DNA from 2 places in the Shigella dysenteriae genome. Region 2 is predicted to be linked to the other one. Evidence: predicted binding sites of a transcription regulator. Region 2 holds the regulator's gene; the other holds the start of a gene.

Region 1 (7,510 bases), 1.9 Mb from region 2:
TCTCTGTCGTCTATTCACTCATCCGTGCAACAAGCCAGCGCACTGGTACCAGATTACGCCTCCTTACAGGTCTGGCGTGTGGTATTGTTATGCGCAGGTCTTGGATGCTGGCTTTGTCCGCTCATTCGTCGCCGTGAACCTCACGTTGCCGGACTTATTCTGGGGCTAATCCTCATACTTGGCGGTGAGATGATCGGGCGTGTGCTCTTTTATGGCCTGCACATGACGGTAGGAATGGCTATTGCAGGTTAACAAATTAGTGCGGGGCAACCCGCACATTTCAGGATGTTAGGAATGACCCATTTTTCACAGCAAGATAATTTTTCTGTTGCGGCGCGCGTGTTGGGCGCACTGTTTTACTACGCTCCAGAGAGTGCTGAAGCCGCACCTCTGGTTGCGGTACTCACCCGTGACGGCTGGGAAACTCAGTGGCCTCTACCAGAAGCGTCATTAGCGCCGCTGGTGACGGCTTTTCAGACTCAGTGTGAAGAGACTCACGCCCAGGCCTGGCAGCGTTTGTTTGTCGGCCCGTGGGCACTGCCTTCACCGCCGTGGGGGTCGGTCTGGCTGGATCGCGAATCTGTGCTGTTTGGCGATTCAACATTGGCACTTCGTCAGTGGATGCGCGAGAAAGGCATTCAGTTTGAAATGAAGCAAAACGAACCGGAAGATCATTTTGGTTCACTGCTGTTGATGGCTGCGTGGTTGGCGGAGAATGGTCGCCAGACAGAATGCGAAGAATTGCTGGCATGGCACCTTTTTCCGTGGTCAACACGTTTTCTTGACGTTTTTATCGAAAAAGCAGAACACCCTTTCTACCGTGCACTGGGTGAACTGGCTCGCTTAACGCTGGCGCAATGGCAATCACAACTGTTAATTCCTGTCGCGGTTAAATCGCTGTTTCGATAGGATTACCGTAATATTGCCGGATGGTGACGATTACGCGCAATTCGGCAATAATACGTTACAGTGTCACGTTTTTTTATCTCTTAAAGCACGCACTGCTTTTGCGGCTGGCCTCTTTTGCCGCAAAATAGTCGCCCGTGTTTCATTGCCCATTTCTGCTCATGCATCATCTACACATCTATCCGGATCTGCGCACTATGTTCCGCCGTCTGCTTATCGCAACAGTCGTCGGTATTCTCGCGGCCTTTGCCGTTGCCGGGTTTCGTCATGCGATGCTGCTACTGGAGTGGTTGTTCCTCAATAATGACTCCGGCAGTCTGGTCAATGCAGCGACAAATCTTTCCCCCTGGCGACGGCTGCTAACTCCGGCGCTCGGCGGACTGGCGGCGGGTTTGTTGTTGATGGGCTGGCAGAAATTTACCCAGCAACGCCCTCATGCGCCGACCGATTACATGGAAGCGTTGCAAACCGATGGTCAGTTTGATTACGCAGCAAGCCTGGTTAAATCGCTTGCCTCTCTGCTGGTAGTAACCAGCGGCAGTGCAATTGGTCGCGAAGGTGCGATGATTCTTTTAGCTGCCCTTGCCGCCTCCTGTTTTGCCCAACGTTTTACGCCACGCCAGGAGAGGAAATTATGGATCGCCTGTGGGGCCGCGGCGGGAATGGCTGCGGCCTATCGTGCCCCGCTTGCTGGCAGTTTATTTATAGCCGAAGTGCTGTTTGGCACTATGATGTTGGCCTCTCTCGGCCCGGTGATTATTTCCGCCGTCGTGGCATTGCTGGTTAGCAATCTGATTAATCATAGCAACGCGTTACTCTACAGCGTACAACTCTCAGTGACGGTTCAGGCTCGTGACTATGCGCTGATTATCAGTACAGGTGTGCTGGCAGGTCTGTGCGGACCACTGTTGTTAACGTTAATGAACGCCTGTCATCGTGGATTTGTGAGTCTCAAACTTGCGCCGCCCTGGCAACTGGCACTAGGCGGGTTGATCGTGGGTCTGCTTTCCCTGTTCACACCTGCAGTGTGGGGCAACGGCTATAGCACCGTACAATCCTTTTTAACCGCCCCGCCACTGTTAATGATCATTGCCGGGATCTTCCTTTGTAAACTGTGTGCCGTGCTGGCGAGTAGCGGTTCCGGCGCACCCGGTGGTGTCTTTACACCGACGCTATTTATCGGTCTTGCCATTGGCATGTTGTATGGTCGTAGCCTGGGATTATGGTTCCCTGATGGCGAAGAAATTACGCTTTTACTCGGATTGACCGGGATGGCGACACTGTTGGCGGCAACCACGCACGCGCCGATTATGTCGACGTTGATGATATGTGAAATGACCGGGGAGTATCAGCTACTCCCCGGTTTATTGATTGCCTGCGTAATTGCGTCGGTAATCTCGCGGACGTTACACCGTGACTCTATCTACCGCCAGCACACTGCGCAGCATAGCTAAGCGGATGTATTGCCCCAGTTCACGCTGTTCGGCGCGCGGCAGATAAGGCAGTTCACCAATGAGCGGTGCCGGAAGTTTTTTACCGAGCACATCAATGATTTCCGCATAATGCGCAAGTCCTGGGTTGATTCGGTTAGCCACCCAGCCAATGAGCGGCAGCCCGTCGTTGGCAATCGCCTGAGCTGTTAGCAGTGCATGGTTAATGCAACCTTCCTGAATACCGACAACCATCAACACCGGCAGTTGTTCCTGCACCACCCATTCAGAGAGTGGACGCAAATCATTCATCAGACTGCGCCAGCCGCCAGTCCCTTCTACCACGACATGATCGACTTTATCGGTCAGGTTTGCCAGGCCGTTTGAAATGAGGGTGTAATTGATTGGGCAACTGTGCGCCACGCTACTTTCTTCTTCGCTTAATGCGATAGGATTAACTGCTTCATAAGGCAGTTCGATGGTTGAAACACTCTGCAACACCAGGGCATCTTTATTACGCAGCCCTTCGGGTGTCTCTTTGCTCCCCTTCGCTACGGGTTTATATCCCGCAACCGTTTTTCCCTGGGAGGCTAACGCTTGTAGCAATGCGCGGGAAACCACCGTTTTCCCTACAGAAGTGTCTGTACCGGTAATAAAGAAACGCTTCAGCATCACTAACTCCACCGTTATGCTTCACAAATATAAACCAGGAAAATAATTAACCTTGAAAGTCTAAGTTATGCTTTCCTGGCCCAAATTGAGATAGCGCAAATTTTGGTAGAACAGTTAAAAAATGTTAACCCTGCAACAGACGAATCAACAAAGAACCGTTATACATCGCGTCTTTTACCAGCGCAGCGCCTGCCATCGTACCCTGGTTAGAAAACTGAGTACTCTCAACGCTAATGTGCTGACTATACGCAGGAAGGGCCTGCTGACGGATGCTGTCTGAGATGACCGGGAAGAGGATATCTGCCGCTTTACTTAACGGTGAGCCAATCAGTATTTTTTGTGGGTTAAATAAATTCACCATGATGGCAAGAATGCGCCCTACATGCGCGCCCACCCCGGTAATGATGTCTTTTGCCAGCAGATCGCCGCGCAATGCCGCCTGACACAATGAGTCCACGGTTAACGGTTGCCCATGTAACATCGAGCTCATGGATTGATTGAGACGCAGCTGTGCCAGCTCAAGAATACTGTCCACACTGGCGATGGTTTCGAGGCAGCCGTGGTTCCCGCAATAACAGCGTTTACCATATGGGTCTACCTGTGTGTGACCTATTTCCACGAGGCTACTGCTGCCTGCGTGTAGCAGATGACCATCGGTAATGACGCCCGCCCCCACGTTGTGATCGATAACCACCTGAATCACATCGCGCGCCCCGCGTGAGGCACCAAACAAGGCCTCTGCCATCGTCCATGCGCTGATATCATGCTGTATATAAACCGGAACGCCGGTATGCTGCTCCAGAGCCTCGCCGAGCGGCATCTCTTTTACATCCTCGTAGAACGGCATGCGATGTACAATGCCATTTTCCGTATCAATAATTCCCGGCAGGGTTATGGCAATCGAAGTTAGACGCTCAAGTTTTTTCTGGTGGCGGATAAAAAACTGATCGATATGGGAAATGATACGATCCAGCAATGGCGAGTCATCTTTTAACGCCAGTTCCTGCGACTCTTCCACCACCAGTTTGCTGCTCAGATCGCGCAGAGCAAGGAAAATCTCCCCGCGACTAATGCGCAGAGAAAGATAGTGCCAGGCTTCAGTTTCAACCACCAGCCCCACCGCCGGACGGCCACGGTTCCCCGCTTCTTTGATTTCCAGCTCTTGCACCAGGTGTGCTTCGAGCATCTCACGGACAATTTTAGTGATACTGGCAGGAGCCAGCTGCGCCAGACGGGAAAGATCGATACGCGAGACTGGACCAAGCTGATCAATCAGGCGATAAACCGCGCCCGCGTTGGTCTGCTTTATTTGATCAATGTGCCCAGGCTGGTTTTCAGCAACCACCGCATACTCCCTATATTTTCGCGCTCCGAAATAATCTGTAGGCTATGGTGAAGCACTTCAATACGTGTCGTCAAATTTTTACTTAGGCATGTGATTAACAGCACATTTTTCGGGCTTTTTCGCTGAAATTTCCCTCACCTGAGAGCATTCAGCAGATGAATACGAAAGTTACGCGCAGCTGGACTTTGTTCATGATGTTTCGGCCAGACCAACCACATTTCAGAAACCGCATCCTCTTCAGCAATCGGCACCCAGCGCATTTCGTTGAGCTGAACACGTTTAAATGACGCAGGCAAAATTGAAACACCCAGACCGGCGGAAACCAGACCGATGATGGTCATTGCCTCGCCCACCTCCTGAGTGATGACGGGCGTCAAATGGTAACGTCGCATCAGCCCGAGAATATCGTCATACAGCCCTGTCCCGACGTGCGGATCAAAAAAGACAAAGGGTTCTTTCGCCAGTTCAGCCAGCGTTACATTCGGGTTATTTGCCAGGGGATGATCGTGCGGGATCATCGCCATAAGCGGTTCATGGACGATGACTGCGTGTTCAAGCGTCTCCGGTAACGCTGTGTTACGCAGCAATCCCATATCCAGCGTTCCTTCAATGAGCGGAGCGATTTGCTCGCGAGTGTTCATTTCGCGGGTTTGTAAATGGACATCGGGATAATCTCGGCGAAACAGCGATAACGTATCGGACACCGCCCGAATAAAAGGAGCCGACGAAGTAAAACCAATGCGCAACTCCCCCGCTTCACCCTGATGCAGTCTTTCAGCGCGAGCGGCAGCGTCATCCACCATAGACAGGATTTGCCGACTATCTGCAAGAAACTGTTTTCCTGCTGCCGTCAGCAATACACTGCGATTGGTTCGTGCCAGCAGTCGGGCACCAATTTGTTGCTCCAGCGCCTGAATCTGCTGACTTAGCGGCGGTTGCGAAATATTCAGGCGGGCAGCGGCGCGCCCGAAATGCAGCTCTTCCGCAACAGCAACAAAGTAACGCAGATGACGAAGTTCAATATTCATATTTAAAACATCTTATTTGAGATTATTAATATATTAGACAGAACAATTCGATTTTCCTAACCTATGTATAAGCCTGATCCACAGGCATATTTAGCAAGGATTTCAAGTGAGCCGTACTACAACTGTTGATGGCGCTCCGGCAAGCGACACTGACAAGCAAAGCATTTCTCAGCCAAATCAATTTATTAAACGCGGTACGCCGCAATTTATGCGCGTCACCCTGGCGCTGTTCTCTGCCGGACTGGCAACATTTGCACTTCTCTATTGTGTGCAGCCTATCCTTCCGGTGCTTTCGCAGGAGTTTGGCTTAACGCCCGCGAACAGTAGTATTTCACTGTCCATTTCCACGGCGATGTTGGCTATTGGTTTGCTGTTTACTGGCCCCCTATCCGATGCCATTGGTCGCAAACCAGTGATGGTAACGGCGCTACTATTGGCCTCCATTTGTACGTTACTTTCGACAATGATGACCAGCTGGCACGGCATTTTGATTATGCGCGCCTTGATTGGGCTTTCGTTAAGTGGCGTGGCAGCTGTTGGCATGACTTATCTTAGCGAGGAAATCCACCCCAGTTTCGTGGCCTTTTCGATGGGGTTGTATATCAGCGGCAACTCAATTGGCGGCATGAGCGGACGCTTAATTAGTGGTGTCTTCACGGACTTTTTCAACTGGCGAATTGCTCTGGCGGCAATCGGTTGTTTCGCGCTAGCCTCGGCGTTGATGTTCTGGAAAATCCTCCCGGAATCACGCCATTTTCGCCCGACTTCGCTGCGACCTAAGTCGTTGTTTATCAACTTTCGTCTGCACTGGCGTGACCGGGGATTACCGTTATTGTTCGCAGAAGGCTTTTTGCTGATGGGGTCGTTCGTCACGCTGTTTAATTACATCGGCTATCGGTTGATGCTCTCCCCCTGGCATGTCAGTCAGGCCGTGGTTGGCTTATTATCGCTGGCTTATTTGACCGGTACATGGAGCTCACCCAAAGCCGGAACCATGACCACCCGCTATGGGCGTGGTCCAGTGATGTTGTTTTCGACGGGGGTTATGCTGTTTGGTTTACTGATGACCTTATTCAGCTCGCTGTGGCTGATCTTTGCCGGAATGTTACTCTTCTCAGCAGGATTCTTCGCAGCCCACTCAGTTGCCAGCAGCTGGATCGGCCCCCGCGCAAAACGCGCTAAAGGCCAGGCCTCCTCGCTGTATCTGTTCAGTTACTATCTGGGGTCGAGTATTGCCGGGACGCTGGGTGGTGTTTTCTGGCATAACTATGGCTGGAACGGCGTCGGCGCATTTATTGCTCTGATGCTGGTCATTGCTCTGCTGGTCGGGACGCGTTTGCATCGTCGTCTGCACGCCTGAAAAATAAGTCCGGACTGCGGTAAATACCCGTCCGGACTTATTGCCTGCTCAAACCAACGTTAATAGCCATCCTAAAATAGACGAAGCGCCAGCCAATTCCCGCAGCGCATCTAGCGTCATCAGGATTATAAGTACCCAAATAAACGGATTCATTTTGCTGTGTGTCATTTATTACTGATGCGCAGTTATTCTACCGCTTTGTAAGTAGTAAAATAGTTAACCCGATCAAGACTACTATTATTGGTAGCTAAATTTCCCTTAAGTCACAATACGTTATTATCAATGCTGTAATTTATTCAGCGTTTGTACATATCGTTACACGCTGAAACCAACCACTCACGGAAGTCTGCCATTCCCAGGGATATAGTTATTTCAACGGCCCCGCAGTGGGGTTAAATGAAAAAACAAATTGAGGGTATGACAATGAAAAAAGTATTAGCTCTGGTTGTTGCCGCTGCTATGGGTCTGTCTTCTGCCGCCTTTGCTGCAGAGACTGCGATCACACCTGCTCCGACTGCGACGACCACCAAAGCAGCGCCGGCGAAAACTACACATCATAAAAAACAGCATAAAGCAGCACCTGCCCAGAAAGCGCAGGCGGCTAAAAAGCATCATAAAAATACGAAAGCTGAACAGAAAGCCCCTGAACAAAAAGCGCAGGCAGCGAAGAAACACGCCGGGAAACACAGCCATCAGCAACCGGCAAAACCTGCTGCACAACCCGCAGCGTAAGTTTTCAACAGTAATGCTGGCGCGCCCCCTCGCGCCT
Region 2 (7,510 bases):
GGGATTCGCCATCGCCAGTGGGATCTGGAAGGTGTGCAGTTCCATCCAGAAAGTATTCTTAGCGAACAAGGACATCAACTGCTGGCTAATTTCCTGCATCGCTGATTTCTGATTGCCATTCAATGATTTTTTATGCATATTTTGTGATTATAATTTCACATTTATTTATGCGTAACAGGGTGATCATGAGATGGCAATTGAACAAACAGCAATTACACGCGCGACTTTCGATGAAGTGATCCTGCCGATTTATGCTCCGGCAGAGTTCATTCCGGTAAAAGGTCAGGGCAGCCGAATCTGGGATCAGCAAGGCAAGGAGTATGTCGATTTCGCGGGTGGCATTGCAGTTACGGCGTTGGGCCATTGCCATCCTGCGCTGGTGAACGCGTTAAAAACCCAGGGCGAAACTCTGTGGCATATCAGTAACGTTTTCACCAATGAACCGGCGCTGCGTCTTGGGCGCAAACTGATTGAGGCGACGTTTGCCGAACGCGTGGTGTTTATGAACTCCGGCACGGAAGCTAACGAAACCGCCTTTAAACTGGCACGCCATTACGCCTGTGTGCGTCATAGTCCGTTCAAAACCAAAATTATTGCCTTCCATAACGCTTTTCATGGTCGCTCGCTGTTTACCGTCTCGGTGGGCGGGCAGCCAAAATATTCCGACGGCTTTGGGCCAAAACCGGCAGACATCATCCACGTTCCTTTTAACGATCTCCACGCAGTGAAAGCGGTGATGGATGATCACACCTGTGCGGTGGTGGTTGAGCCGATCCAGGGCGAGGGCGGTGTGACGGCAGCGACGCCAGAGTTTTTGCAGGGCTTGCGCGAGCTGTGCGATCAACATCAGGCATTATTGGTGTTTGATGAAGTACAGTGCGGGATGGGGCGGACCGGCGATTTGTTTGCTTACATGCACTACGGCGTGACGCCGGATATTCTGACCTCTGCGAAAGCGTTAGGCGGCGGCTTCCCGATTAGCGCCATGCTGACCACGGCAGAAATTGCTTCTGCATTTCATCCTGGTTCTCACGGTTCCACCTACGGCGGTAATCCTCTGTCCTGTGCAGTAGCGGGCGCGGCGTTTGATATCATCAATACCCCTGAAGTGCTGGAAGGCATTCAGGCGAAACGCCAGCGTTTTGTTGACCATCTGCAGAAGATCGATCAGCAGTACGATGTGTTTAGCGATATTCGCGGTATGGGGCTGTTGATTGGCGCGGAGCTTAAGCCACAGTTCAAAGGTCGGGCGCGTGATTTCCTGTATGCGGGCGCAGGGGCTGGCGTAATGGTGCTGAATGCCGGACCGGATGTGATGCGTTTTGCACCGTCGCTGGTGGTGGAAGATGCGGATATCGATGAAGGGATGCAACGTTTCGCCCACGCGGTGGCGAAGGTGGTTGGGGCGTAAATACGAAGCATCAGGCAAAAGATGTCGGATGCGGCGTGAATGCCTTATCCGATGGTTTAGCCTGCATTACGCCTTCGAATCCCGCAACTTGCGACTCAGCCAAATCCCGTGATGCGGTCGCTGACGCCATGCCATCGACGAAATGGTGTGCATGGTGTTCAGATGACCAATAACCCGCTGTAAATGCTGCTCCAGCGTACCTGCCGCGCCTTCGTGCGGCTGCATCTCCGGCGCATCCATGATATTGGCATCGCCAGAACTACCCGGTTCGTCATACTCCAGTCGCTGCTGACAACGCTGAATGGCGATTTCACAAGACTGTAAATACTCTTGTGCCAGTTCAGGTGGCAATGCCCGGTGTTCCCGCGCCAGCGTGGTCATGGCATTAATATGCTCAACAATAAACTGGCTGTGCGTTACCCACAGTTTCATATCTGCCAGATAATGGCTGTTGAACGCTGGTTCCTGCATCGCCTGATTCAATGAGTTATACAGAGTGTTATGTGCCTGATTTACCCGCATTCGCTGCCAGGCCAGTGGCGTAGGTTGCGGATCCTCGCTCAGAATCAAGCGAATCGCTTCCTGATAGGCTTCTAAAGCGTCATGGGCGTTTTTACGCAATAACCCGCTCTGCCACTGCGGCCACAGCCAGACGGTACCACCGAAAGCAATTAAACAACCAATAATGGTATCGATAAGACGCGGAAGGATGTACTGCTCACCGTTCAGCCACAACAGTTGCAGGGTATACACTGCGGTAATAGTAAAACCGACCGTCGCCCAGCCGTAGTTTTTGCGCAATATCAGGTAGCTGGCAAGGGTGGTAATCAGCATCAAGGTCAGGGTGTAACCTTCGGGAATTTTAAAGTGCAGCGCCACGCCCGCAATGATTAACCCGACCACGGTTCCCACGGAGCGATTCACAATCCTCAGACGGGTTGCACCATAGCCATTTTGCGTCACCAGCAATACCGTCATCAGGATCCAGTACGACTTCGGCAGATGCAGCGCGGTGCCCATCAGGCTGGCAACGCTTAACATCACACTGAGTCGTCCGGCATTGCGTAGCGCCGGAGACTTTAGTGACAGATAACTTTTCAGCGCCGGAAGTAACGGCATTCGCCGCTGTTTATCGGCCAGTAAGTCACGGGCATAGAGCGGTTTTTGGGTGCGCAGCACGCGGGCGATGCGGCTGAAATGCCAGTAGCAGAATTGCCCAACCGGATTATCCGGATGCTGGCGGGCGATTTTTTCCAGTGCGCCAATTTGCTTTTCCATCGTAAAACGCGTTGGCAGGCGATGGTAAAGAATGTCATCAGCCAGCACGCGCAGGCGAGCGGCGACGGTTTGCGCATTCCAGCGGATAACTTCTTCCGCATGGCTACGCTCGACCAGCTTTTGCACCTCTTCCGGCTGATGCAAACTGACCGAAATATGTTCCTGTAAATCCAGCGCCTCCTGGAAAATACGCAGCATCCGCTTGTAATCAGTATTATTTTGCGCGGAAAGCATATGCATTTGCTGATAGCACTGGGTAATTAGATCGACCGCTTTTTGCTGGCGCACCAGCAGCGGCGGCAGCGCTTTTTCAGGGTCGGTGTGCTGGGTAAGCAGGCTGTATTTGGCTTCACAATAATCTGCCAGTTCACGGTACAGCAGACTTAGTGACTCGCGCAGCGGTTGTTCGCGCCAGATCCAGAACCAAAACCAGTTAAACAATCCGTACCAGAGAGTGCCCAACGCATAGATGAGCAACGGTTCCCAGACCGGCATGTATCCCGCCAGACTGAGGGTAAAAATGGCTGCCAGCAGCGATGCGGGAAGCAATTTTGCGTGCAATGGCCCCAACTCAGCAGTGACGCCAAGTACCAGCGTTAATCCGGTCAGCAAAAAGGGCAGGGGAACATCTTTTGCCAGTAGCAGCTGTGTCAGTAAGCTACAGGTGGCAAACAGCGACGCACCAATGATTAAGCGTTTGAAAAAACGTTTATGAGGCGTATCAAGGCCCGCAATATTGCAACAGGCAGGAACGAGAGAGAAGAGCAGACCGAATCGTAATTCGCCAAGCATTAACCCAACGGCCACGGGCAAACATAGCACCAGCGTTTGTCGAAGTGCATAGTTGATATCGGGGTGATAAATCAGTCTGCGCCACATCGGGGGAAACAAAATGGCGCGCTACCAGGTAACGCGCCACTCCGACGGGATTAACGAGTGCCGTATACGACGATGGTTTTACCGTGTGCGGAGATCAGGTTCTGATCTTCAAGCATCTTCAGAATGCGTCCCACGGTTTCACGAGAACAGCCGACAATCTGACCGATTTCCTGACGGGTAATTTTGATTTGCATACCGTCCGGGTGAGTCATAGCGTCTGGTTGTTTTGCCAGATTCAGCAGAGTCTGTGCAATGCGGCCCGTCACGTCGAGGAACGCCAGGTTGCCTACTTTCTCTGAAGTGACTTGCAGACGACGCGCCATCTGTGCAGACAGACGCATCAGAATGTCCGGGTTTACCTGAATCAATTGGCGAAATTTTTTGTACGAAATTTCAGCCACTTCACAGGCGGTTTTCGCACGTACCCATGCGCTACGTTCCTGGCCCTCTTCAAACAGGCCCAGTTCGCCAATAAAATCACCCTGATTCAGATAGGAGAGGATCATTTCTTTACCCTCTTCGTCTTTGATCAGCACTGCCACAGAGCCTTTAACGATGTAGTACAGCGTTTCCGCTTTTTCACCCTGGTGAATAAGCGTGCTCTTGGATGGGTACTTATGAATGTGGCAATGAGACAAGAACCATTCGAGAGTCGGGTCTGTTTGCGGTTTGCCAAGCACCATGCGCGGTTATCCTCTGTTATAAGCTTTCTCCAGAGCCAGATAACGCCGCTGTCTCTGGATTGCCGAAATATGCTTCCCGCTACCTGGGAAGGGGCTATCAACTGTACTGCACGGTAATGTGACGTCCTTTGCATACATGCAGTACATCAATGTATTACTGTAGCATCCTGACTGTTTTAGCATAGCTTTCGCTTTGTGTCTCCTGGTGTCTCGCTTCAGCATGACCCAGGTCGCCTTCCGTTGCGCGATTTGGTTAGTACGCGTACTCTGTCAGGAAAATTGACGCAGTGGAGTAGCAAAAATGCAAGCGCGAGTGAAGTGGGTCGAAGGGTTAACTTTTCTGGGCGAATCCGCCTCTGGTCATCAGATTTTAATGGACGGCAACTCAGGCGATAAAGCACCAAGTCCGATGGAAATGGTGTTGATGGCGGCGGGTGGTTGCAGTGCCATCGATGTGGTTTCGATCCTGCAAAAAGGGCGTCAGGATGTGGTCGATTGTGAAGTAAAATTGACCTCTGAACGCCGCGAAGAGGCACCACGCCTGTTTACGCACATTAATCTACATTTTATCGTCACCGGTCGCGACCTGAAAGACGCAGCGGTTGCGCGTGCGGTTGATCTCTCTGCCGAGAAATATTGTTCAGTGGCGTTGATGCTGGAAAAAGCGGTGAATATTACTCACTCGTATGAAGTGGTTGCCGCGTGATTTAACTATCCCGTTGTGAAGCCGGATAGTATTTTATCCGGCGTAATAGCAGAGTTACTCGATTTTCTTTCCTTCCATCAATCGTTGCACCAGCGGCAGCATAATTAATTCCATTGCCAGACCCATTTTGCCGCCGGGCACCACTAACGTATTGATGTGGGAAATGAATGAGCCTTGCAACATCGCCAGCAGCCAGGGGAAATCGATCCCTTCCAGATTACGAAAATGGATCACCACAAAGCTTTCATCCAGCGACGGGATACCTTTTGCCGCGAACGGGTTTGAAGTGTCGACGGTGGGAACGCGCTGGAAGTTAAGATGGGTGCGGGAAAACTGCGGTGTGATGTAGTTGATATAGTCTTCCATTGAACGCACTACTGAGTCCATCACTGCTTCTCGTGAGTGCCCGCGCTCGCTGGTGTCGCGGATCAGTTTTTGAATCCACTCAAGGTTAACGATAGGCACCACGCCGACCAGTAAGTCCACATGCTGCGCAACGTTATGCTGTGGCGTGACTACGCCGCCGTGTAAACCTTCATAAAACAGTACATCAGTGGGTTCTGGTAAAGGTTGCCAGGGGGTGAATGTTCCCGGTACCTGATTCCAGGGTACGGCTTCATCGTAGGTATGCAGATATTTGCGAGATTTCCCTTTGCCGCTCTGACCGTATTCAATGAAGGTTTGTTCCAGCAGGCCGAAGTCGTTCGCTTCGGGGCCGAAGTAGCTGATATGCCGCCCGGCGTCGCGCGCTTTGCGGATCGCCATGTCCATTTCCGGGCGGGTGTAACGGTGAAAACTGTCGCCTTCCACCTCGGCTGCATGCAGATTTAACTGGGCGAATATTTTACGAAACGCGAGGCTGGTGGTGGTGGTCCCCGCGCCGCTGGATCCTGTTACCGCAATGACCGGATGTTTGGCAGACATAGTAACTCCATGACTTAGCTATCATTATTATCTCGTCCGCCGACGGTTGCAGGTTATTCGCGAAACTGACTGCGCGGCATGATATTGACCGTTTCGTGCAGCTCTGACCATACCAGCACCGCTTCTCCGCACTGTAGCTGGCGTTTGACGTCGGCGACTTTCTGTTCAAGTGTACGCTCATGTTCACCATAATCGGTGCCTTCACGTAACACAAAGCTTTCAATTAAATTTTCCAGCGTTTCGGGGGAGAGGTCTTGCCACGGAATCAACATGATTTCGCCTCCAGATACGTTGTTAACCAGTCAGGAATGCGTGACTCCAGCCACATTTGCGGATGAAGTAATGTACCGCCAATAAAGCCAACATGACCGCCATGTTCAGTCAGTTGATACTCCACCTGCGGGGGGAGACTTTCCGGTTTCGGGATCACCTGATGATCCATAAACGGATCGTCTTTAGCGTGAATAATCAGCGTCGGTTTGGCGATCCGGTTCAGCATCGGCATGGCGCTACACTGACGATAATAGTCGATAGCGTCAGCGTAGCCGTGAATCCTGGCGGTGATGAGATCGTCAAATTCACGGATGCGACGTACCGATTTTAATTGCGCGAGATTTATCGGCAGCGTTCCGGGGTAGGCAGCCAGCTTGCGTGCGGCATTGGCTTTTAACAGGTTCAGCAAGTAACGCTGATAAACGCGGGAAAAGCCCTTTTCCATATGATAGCTACAGGCTTCCAGCATAAACGGCGCAGAGACAATCACCGCCGCATCAACCGGGAGATCATTGCCTTCCTTTGCCAGCAAACAGGCCAGCATATTACCGCCGAGCGAATAGCCGACGGCAGCCGTTGGCGCATGACCAAATTCGCGTTGCAGCCAGCGTAAAAACCAACTGGCGTCTTCGGTTTCGCCCGAATGGTAAATGCGGTGCATACGGTTTGGTTCACCGCTGCATCCGCGAAAATGCATCACCACGCCCAGCCAGCCGCGCTTTTGCGCCGCCTCAACCAGACCGTGGGCGTAAGGGCTATTGAGACTGCCTTCCAGCCCGTGAAATACCACTAAACGCGGTTTATGCCGTGCCTGTGCAGGGGCTTCACTCCACGCGAGATCGACAAAATCGCCGTCGGGCAACTCCAGCCGCTGCCAGTACGGGGTGAATTTCACCTTGCGACGAAACAGACGCGGCAGCATGGTTTGCAGATGACAATTGCTAAAGCCGCGCATAGGGGTGAATTCAGCACTGCTGCTGAATTCATTGGCATCGGTCGTCGTTATCTGCGCCATCAGTTGCTTTGGCCTTCCAGCAACATCTGCTCAAGCTGCTCCTGGGCTTCCAGCCATGCCATTTCGCACTCTTCCAGGCCGGATTTGGCGCTGGCTTGCTGTTGCAGGCAGGCGGTCAACTCCGCTTTACGGCTCTGGTCATACAGTTCGCTGTCGCCGAGTTTCTCTTCTGCCTGCGCCAGTTGCGCGTTCAGCTTCTCCATCTCTTTTTCCAGACGGGCAATCTCTTTACGCAGTGGCTGGGTTTGCGCACGCAACTCCGCTTCCCGACGCTTCTGATCTTTACGTGCCTGGGCGCTGTTCGCGTTCTCTTTTGGCGCGTCGTCGGTCTGGTTTTCCTG

Evidence for each region. Region 2 encodes CRP, which controls carbon source genes, mostly activating them, when cyclic AMP is high. Its sites were predicted from a motif close to ATGTGANNNNNNTCACAT; they were not measured.
Region 1: the regulator CRP is predicted to act here: its motif matches at 4,442-4,459, upstream of mlc (sugar metabolism global transcriptional regulator Mlc).

What each region holds. Positions count from the first base shown of each region.
Region 1 covers NZ_CP055055.1:2,442,713-2,450,222, forward strand. Annotated here, with positions in the region: gene ynfH (selenate reductase membrane anchor subunit YnfH) at 1-252, shown strand, start outside; gene dmsD (Tat proofreading chaperone DmsD) at 295-909, shown strand; gene clcB (voltage-gated ClC-type chloride channel ClcB) at 1,068-2,360, shown strand; gene bioD (dethiobiotin synthase) at 2,313-3,008, opposite strand; gene mlc (sugar metabolism global transcriptional regulator Mlc) at 3,133-4,353, opposite strand; gene HUZ68_RS11665 (LysR family transcriptional regulator) at 4,488-5,381, opposite strand; gene HUZ68_RS11670 (MFS transporter) at 5,488-6,741, shown strand; gene HUZ68_RS25135 (KPN_01571 family protein) at 6,790-6,909, opposite strand; gene asr (acid resistance repetitive basic protein Asr) at 7,165-7,473, shown strand.
Region 2 covers NZ_CP055055.1:4,366,887-4,374,396, reverse strand. Annotated here, with positions in the region: gene pabA (aminodeoxychorismate synthase component 2) at 1-105, shown strand, start outside; gene argD (bifunctional acetylornithine/succinyldiaminopimelate transaminase) at 191-1,411, shown strand; gene HUZ68_RS20980 (YccS/YhfK family putative transporter) at 1,478-3,568, opposite strand; gene crp (cAMP-activated global transcriptional regulator CRP) at 3,619-4,251, opposite strand; gene HUZ68_RS20970 (OsmC family protein) at 4,553-4,957, shown strand; gene HUZ68_RS20965 (phosphoribulokinase) at 5,012-5,881, opposite strand; gene HUZ68_RS20960 (YheU family protein) at 5,935-6,153, opposite strand; gene HUZ68_RS20955 (hydrolase) at 6,147-7,169, opposite strand; gene HUZ68_RS20950 (ABC transporter ATP-binding protein) at 7,169-7,510, opposite strand, start outside.